Bradyrhizobium sp. WD16: one gene and its partner. Each later gene encodes a partner of the first gene's protein in a complex. Links are inferred from orthologs where the notes say so. Each region holds a gene or a part of one and is shown on either strand. Other genes may lie near its edges.

Region 1 (3,666 bases):
ACCTGCCAGAACAGCCATTGCAGGACGTCGTATTTGACGCGCAGATCGCTCGACAGGAACTTGCCGGTCTTCTCGGCAAGATAGGTGAGGATCGCTCCCGATTCGAAGATCGCGACCGGCTTGCCGCCGTCCACCGGCGCGTGATCGACGATCGCCGGCATGCGGTTGTTGGGCGCAATCGCCAGAAATTCCGGCTTGAACTGGTCGCCGGCGCCGATGTTCACCGGAATGATCTTGTAGGGCAGGCCCGTCTCCTCGAGAAACATCGTGATCTTGTGGCCGTTCGGGGTCGGCCAGTAATGCAGGTCGATCATCGGCATGGTCCTCCGGCAAACTTCATGCGTTTGCATGCAACTGGCGGCACTTCACTCAATTCGGCCGGCGAAGTCAATCCCGCAGCTGCTGCGCAGGAGTGCGCGGCGAGGAGACGGTTCGCGCCCGTCGCGATGAGCGGGCGCCTGGCGCCTTTCGAGCGGGGCCAAGTTCCATCGGGTTGCGCATTCGGCGGGTGTCCCCATCCTTCGCAGGCAGACTTTCAAAGCCCGGCGATTGGACCCATATTGGCGCCATGGCAGCCCCCTCCGACAAGAACAAGACGCCGCGGACGCCGAAGTCCAAGGCGCATCGTCCAGACGTGCAGCCGATCGCGCCGGCCCTGGCCGAATTGCTCAATCCCGCGATCAATCGCGGCGAAAGCGGCGTCGGCTCGCAGACCGGCCTGCAGCCGCCGCCGGAGACGTCGCGCGACCGCCGCGACAGCGAGGCGGCAGTGCATCGCGCCCGCGCCTCGACCAAGGCCGCGCAGGGCCAGCCGTCTGGTCTGCCCGGTGGCGACGGTTTCGGCGAAGCGCCCCAGGCCAATTACGGCACCACCGCCACGGTGCCGGTGATGGATCCGGAGCTCGCCCGCCAACTCGGCCTCGACGTCGAGGACGACGACACGCTGGCGCGGCCGGCGCGCAACAAGATGGAGGCACTCGGCGTCAAGGCCACCGCCGAGGCACTGGAAGCGTTGATCCGCGACGGCCGGCCGGAGTTCCGCAGAGGCGACGGCAGCCTGCAGGTGTGGACACCGCACCGGCCGCCGCGCCCGGAAAAATCCGAAGGCGGCGTCCGCTTCGAGATCAAGTCGCCATTCGTGCCCAGGGGCGACCAGCCGCAGGCGATCAAGGATCTGGTGGAAGGGATCGAGCGCAACGACCGCACCCAGGTCCTGCTCGGCGTCACCGGCTCGGGCAAGACCTACACCATGGCCAAGGTGATCGAGGCGACGCAGCGCCCGGCGATCATCCTCGCGCCCAACAAGACGCTGGCCGCCCAGCTCTACGGCGAGTTCAGGAATTTCTTCCCCGACAACGCCGTCGAGTACTTCGTTTCCTATTACGACTATTACCAGCCGGAAGCCTACGTTCCTCGCACCGACACCTATATCGAGAAGGATTCGTCGATCAACGAGCAGATCGACCGGATGCGGCACTCCGCAACCCGCGCCCTGCTCGAGCGCGACGACGTCATCATCGTCGCCTCGGTGTCCTGCATCTACGGTATCGGCTCGGTCGAGACCTATACGGCGATGACCTTCGCGCTGAAGAGGGGGGATCGCATCGACCAGCGGCAGATCATCGCCGACCTCGTCGCCCTGCAATACAAGCGCACCAGCGCCGACTTCAGCCGCGGCACCTTCCGCGTCCGCGGCGACACCATCGACCTCTTCCCGGCGCACTACGAAGACCGCGCCTGGCGCGTCAACCTGTTCGGCGACACCGTCGAGAGCATCGAGGAGTTCGATCCGCTCACCGGCCACAAGAGCGACGAGCTGGAATTCATCAAGGTCTATTCCAACTCGCACTACGTCACGCCGCGGCCGACGCTGCTCCAGGCCATCAAGGGCATCAAGGCCGAATTGAAGCTGCGGCTCGACCAGCTCAACGCCCAGGGCCGGCTGCTGGAGGCCCAGCGGCTCGAACAGCGCACGACCTTCGATCTGGAGATGATGGAATCGACCGGCAGCTGCGCCGGCATCGAGAATTATTCGCGCTATCTCACCGGCCGCAGGCCGGGCGAGCCGCCGCCGACGCTGTTCGAATACGTGCCGGACAACGCCCTCGTCTTCATGGACGAGAGCCACGTCACCGTGCCGCAGATCGGCGCCATGTTCCGCGGCGATTTCCGCCGCAAGGCGACGCTCGCCGAATACGGCTTCCGTCTGCCGTCCTGCATGGACAACCGCCCGCTGCGTTTCGAGGAATGGGACGCGATGCGGCCGCAGTCGGTCGCGGTGTCGGCGACGCCCTCCGGCTGGGAGCTGAACGAGAGCGGCGGCGTGTTCGTCGAGCAGGTGATCCGTCCAACCGGCCTGACCGATCCGCCCGTCCACATCCGCCCCGCACGCACCCAGGTCGACGACCTGGTGGGCGAGGTCCGTGCCACCGCGGTGGCGGGCTATCGCAGCCTCGTCACCGTGCTGACCAAGCGCATGGCGGAGGATCTCACCGAATACCTGCACGAACAGGGCATCCGGGTGCGCTACATGCATTCCGACATCGATACCATCGAGCGCATCGAGATCATTCGCGACCTGCGCCTCGGCGCATTCGACGCGCTGGTTGGCATCAATCTGCTGCGTGAGGGCCTCGACATTCCCGAATGCGCGCTGGTCGCCATTCTCGATGCCGACAAGGAAGGCTTCCTGCGCAGCGAGACCTCGCTGATCCAGACGATCGGCCGTGCCGCGCGCAACGTCGACGGCAAGGTGATCCTCTATGCCGACCAGATGACCGGTTCGATGGAGCGCGCCATCGCCGAGACCGACCGCCGCCGCGAGAAGCAGATCGCCTACAATGTCGCCAACGGCATCACACCCGAAAGCGTGAAGAAGTCGATCGGCGATATCCTCAACAGCGTCTACGAGCGCGACCACGTGCTGGTGGACGTCGGCGAAGCCGGCCTCGCCGACGACGTCGTCAGCATCGGCCACAATTTCGAGGCGGTGCTCGCCGACCTCGAAACCCGCATGCGGGAAGCGGCCGCCGATCTCAACTTCGAGGAGGCGGCGCGACTGCGCGACGAGGTGAAGCGCCTGCGCGCCACCGAACTCGCCGTGGTCGACGATCCCACCGTCAAGCAGCGCGTCGTCGCCGGCAAGGCCGGTGCCTATGGCGGCGCGCGCAAATATGGCGACGCAGCCAATCTGCCGCCGCGGTCATCACGCGCGCGCAAGCCCGACCTCGATGAGATGGGGCCCGGGCCGGAATCGCGTCCCTGGCGTCCAGGCAACGCGCCGCGTTCGTCGGGCGGCGCACCCGGCCAGCGCGGAAGATTCAAGAAGCGCTAATTGTGCGTCCAATTGTCGGCATGGCAATAACGTTAATCTCGCTGGCGGCGCCGTCATCCTGCACGATCGGTAACATTTTACTGGTATTGAACTTGATCGTCGCAGCGATCTGTCCGATGTCGAGCCCGGATCTCAGACCAAGGGTTCGGTTCGTCGATGTCGACACGGTCAGCGCGCGAATGCGTGATCAAGTTTCTGGATGCCTTCTACGCCGGCGACATCGCCGGTGCCGAGGCATGTTGTCATGAGGGGGTGAGTTCGCTCACGCATGCGCCCGTGGATCTGTTTCCGCATCTCGGCTTGAAGCAGGGCCGCGCCTGGCTCGGCGAAAT
Region 2 (3,423 bases), 370 kb from region 1 along the record:
TCGCCGAGCGCATCCAGGCCGTGGTGGCTGCCCAGGCCGATGTGCCGAGGCCGGACGGCATCGGCCGGCGCATCGCCATGCCGGCGAGGTGAGCCCGAGGAGACGCTATTCGACCGGATGGCGGCGCGGCAGCCGGGTGCGGCCGCGCACCAGGCTGATCACGGCGACGATCAGAAACAGCACGATGGCGACGAAGAAAATCGCCTTGGCGAGATGGATCGCATGGCCGGCGAGACCCGTGAGGCCGAGAAAGCCGGCTATGGCTGCCACGATCAGCAGTATCGCGATCCAGCCCAGCATTTTGGTGGTCCCTGTCGGCCGATCCAGCCGGTCGGCGCGGCCCACACAGGAGCAACCGCGGCCCGGAACAAACGTTCCCGCGAGACCGGCCAGGGCCACGAAGAGGCGGTTGGGCCGGCCTGCGCCTCGTTTCCGACGCGATTTCTGCGGAAAACCATTCTTTCCGCGTCCCTGGCGCCCGGCAACACCGCCGGCACGCTGTCCGCGATGGCCCACCCTCCCTATATCAGGGGTCCAGATCCGACGCCGACCCGGCGCCGCTCCGGCCGCTGGCTGGCCGGCGGCGACGGTGCCACAGTGGCGAGTATCCGATTCGCATGACCGAACCAGCTCCCTCTCGCCCGATCGCGGCGCCCGTTCACCAGCCCCAGGCCGGGGGAATCGCCGCGCGCGCCCGCGCGGCGGCGGCGCCGCAATATCTGACTGCGCTCAATCCCGAACAGCGCGCCGCAGTCGAGACGCTGGACGGGCCGGTGCTGGTGCTGGCCGGCGCCGGCACCGGCAAGACGCGGGTGCTGACCACCCGGATCGCCCATATCCTCATGCTCGGCCGCGCCCGCCCCGGCGAGATCCTGTCGGTGACCTTCACCAACAAGGCGGCGCGTGAAATGAAGCACCGCCTCGGCCAGATGCTCGGCCAGGCGGTCGAAGGCATGCCGTGGCTCGGCACCTTCCATTCCATCGGCGGCCGCATCCTGCGCAGTCATGCCGAATTGGTCGGGCTGAAGTCGAACTTCACGGTCCTCGACACCGACGACCAGATCCGGCTGCTCAAGCAGCTGCTGCAGGCCGAGAATATCGACGACAAGCGCTGGCCCGCGCGCATGCTCGCCGGACTGATCGACGGCTGGAAAAACCGCGGACTGACGCCGTCGCAGGTGCCGGCCGGCGAAGCCGCCGTATTCGGCAACGGCAAGGGCGGCAAGCTCTACACCACCTATCAGGAGCGGCTGAAGATCCTCAACGCCGCCGATTTTGGCGATCTGCTGCTGGAGAACATCCGCCTGTTCCGCGAACATCCCGATGTGCTGCGGAGCTATCAGAACCGCTTCAAATTCATTCTGGTCGACGAGTACCAAGACACCAACGTCGCCCAGTATCTGTGGCTGCGGCTCCTGTCCCAGACACCTTCGGCGCGGCCGTCGTCGCCGGCGCTGGCCGGCGAGATGGCTGGCGCCGCGCTGCCGGCGGAGACGACACCCGCCGAACCGCCCAGGAATGCCCCCAAGAACATCTGCTGCGTCGGCGACGACGACCAGTCGATCTACGGCTGGCGCGGCGCCGAGGTCGACAACATCCTCCGCTTCGATCACGATTTTCCCGGCGCCCGGGTGATCCGCCTCGAGCGCAATTATCGCTCGACCGGTCACATTCTCGCCGCCGCCTCGCATTTGATCGCCCACAACGAGGGCCGCCTCGGCAAGACGCTGCGGACCGAGGACGTGGACGGCGAGAAGGTCACCGTCACCGGCTCCTGGGATTCCGAGGAGGAAGCACGCGGCATCGGCGAGGAGATCGAGGAGCTGCAGCGCAAGGGGCATCCCCTCAACGAGATCGCGATCCTGGTCCGCGCCTCGTTCCAGATGCGCGAATTCGAAGACCGCTTCGTCACCCTCGGCCTGCCCTATCGCGTCATCGGCGGCCCGCGCTTCTACGAGCGCGCCGAAATCCGCGACGCACTGGCCTATCTGCGGGTGATCAATTCGCCCGCCGACGACCTCGCCTTCGAGCGCATCGTCAACGTGCCCAAGCGCGGCCTCGGCGACGCCACCGTGCAGCTCCTGCACGACCACGCCCGCAAGCGCCGCGTGCCGCTCACCGCCGCCGCCCGCGCGGTGATCGAGACCGACGAGCTCAAGCCGAAGGCCCGCGGCTCGCTGCGCGACCTGATCGCGAGTTTCGATCGCTGGCGCAGCCAGAGCGAGGTGGTGAGCCACACTGAACTCGCCGAGGTCGTGCTCGACGAGAGCGGCTACACCGAAATGTGGCAGAAGGACCGTTCGGCGGATGCCGCCGGTCGCCTCGAAAACCTCAAGGAGCTGGTGCGCTCCATGGAGGAATTCGAGAACCTGCAGGGCTTTCTCGAGCATATCTCGCTGGTGATGGATCGCGAGGGCAGCGCGGAAGAGGACGCGGTGTCGGTGATGACGCTGCACTCGGCCAAGGGGCTCGAATTCGACACCGTCTTCCTGCCGGGCTGGGAGGAAGGCCTGTTTCCGCATCAGCGCGCCCTCGACGATCAGGGCCGTGCCGGGCTGGAGGAGGAGCGCCGTCTCGCCCATGTCGGCATCACCCGTGCCCGCCGCCGCGCCAAGATCTATTTTGCCACCAACCGCCGCATCCACGGCTCCTGGTCCACCACCGTGCCGTCGCGTTTCCTCGACGAGTTGCCGGCCGACAATGTCGAGATCACCGAGAGCAAGGGGGGCGGCGGCTGGGGCGGCGCCGGCGGTTACGGCGCATCGCGCTTCGACGCCATGGAGAGCTTCGGCTCGACTTACGAGACGCCCGGCTGGCAACGCGCGCAACGCGGACGGGGCAAGCCCGGCGGTTTTACGGAAACGTCCGGCGGCGAGGCGCCCTTCGGCTCCTGGCGCAACAAGCGCGCGCCGACGACGATCGAGGGCGAACTGGTGGCGAAATCCACCGGCACCCAATCCGACTATTCACGCGGCGACCGCGTTTTTCACCAGAAGTTCGGTTACGGCAAGGTCACCGTGGTCGACGGCAACAAGCTGACCATCGCCTTCGACAAGGCCGGCGAGAAGCGCGTCGTCGACAGCTTCGTGCAGCGGGCTTAAATTTCACGCCGGTACCCCAAATCCTCCGGAACGGCTCCCGCATCGGCCACGACAGCCGCCGCCCTCAGGCGGCGGCTCGTCTCGCGTCGATGGCTCCGGATCAGTAATGGCGATGATAGCGGCGACGGTGGTGATAGCGCCGGTCCGGCACGCCGAGCACGCCCTTGACCCCGCCGACCACACCACCGACGGCACCGCCGACGGCACCGCCGACAACGCCGCCAACCGGCCCGGCTGCCCGATTGCCGCGGCGAACACCCTCCTCGGCACCGCCAACGATACCCTGGGCCTGCGCGAGGTGCGGGAGCGCCAACAGCGTCAA

The links.
Region 2: the proteins of uvrB (region 1) and DB459_RS14950 are in contact, whole or in part, in a crystal structure (PDB 7EGT), measured with the Thermus thermophilus proteins. The link is inferred for Bradyrhizobium sp. WD16 from one-to-one orthologs. Residues at the interface, in WP_096411307.1 of Thermus thermophilus: Glu23, Leu25, Arg26, Asp27, Gly28, Glu29, Arg30, Phe31, Arg55, Glu326, Asp327, Phe328, Glu379, Ser382, Gln383, His398, Gly400, Arg401; in WP_096412145.1 of Thermus thermophilus: His654, Arg656, Phe657, Gln666, Asp668, Glu669, Lys680, Arg681, Leu682, Ser683, Lys685, Tyr686, Ala687.

What each region holds. Positions count from the first base shown.
Region 1 is NZ_CP028908.1:2,858,005-2,861,670, reverse strand. What follows is about bases 182-3,534. They hold uvrB (excinuclease ABC subunit UvrB), read left to right. Parts: upstream 182-568; coding sequence 569-3,334; downstream 3,335-3,534. Other genes in these bases: DB459_RS13280 (nuclear transport factor 2 family protein), read left to right, coding at 3,518-3,534; DB459_RS13290 (glutathione S-transferase N-terminal domain-containing protein), read right to left, coding at 182-314. Outside these bases: more of DB459_RS13290, read right to left, coding at 1-181; more of DB459_RS13280, read left to right, coding at 3,535-3,666. UniProt on the Escherichia coli protein: The UvrABC repair system catalyzes the recognition and processing of DNA lesions. A damage recognition complex composed of 2 UvrA and 2 UvrB subunits scans DNA for abnormalities.
Region 2 is NZ_CP028908.1:3,232,990-3,236,412, reverse strand. What follows is about bases 250-3,359. They hold DB459_RS14950 (ATP-dependent helicase), read left to right. Parts: upstream 250-617; coding sequence 618-3,101; downstream 3,102-3,359. Other genes in these bases: DB459_RS14945 (hypothetical protein), read right to left, coding at 3,202-3,359; DB459_RS14955 (DUF1328 domain-containing protein), read right to left, coding at 250-300. In the rest of the region: DB459_RS14960 (thioesterase family protein), read left to right, coding at 1-92; more of DB459_RS14955, read right to left, coding at 106-249; more of DB459_RS14945, read right to left, coding at 3,360-3,423. UniProt on the Escherichia coli protein: A helicase with DNA-dependent ATPase activity. Unwinds DNA duplexes with 3'-5' polarity. Translocates on single-stranded DNA with 3'-5' polarity. Initiates unwinding more efficiently from a nicked substrate than double-stranded DNA.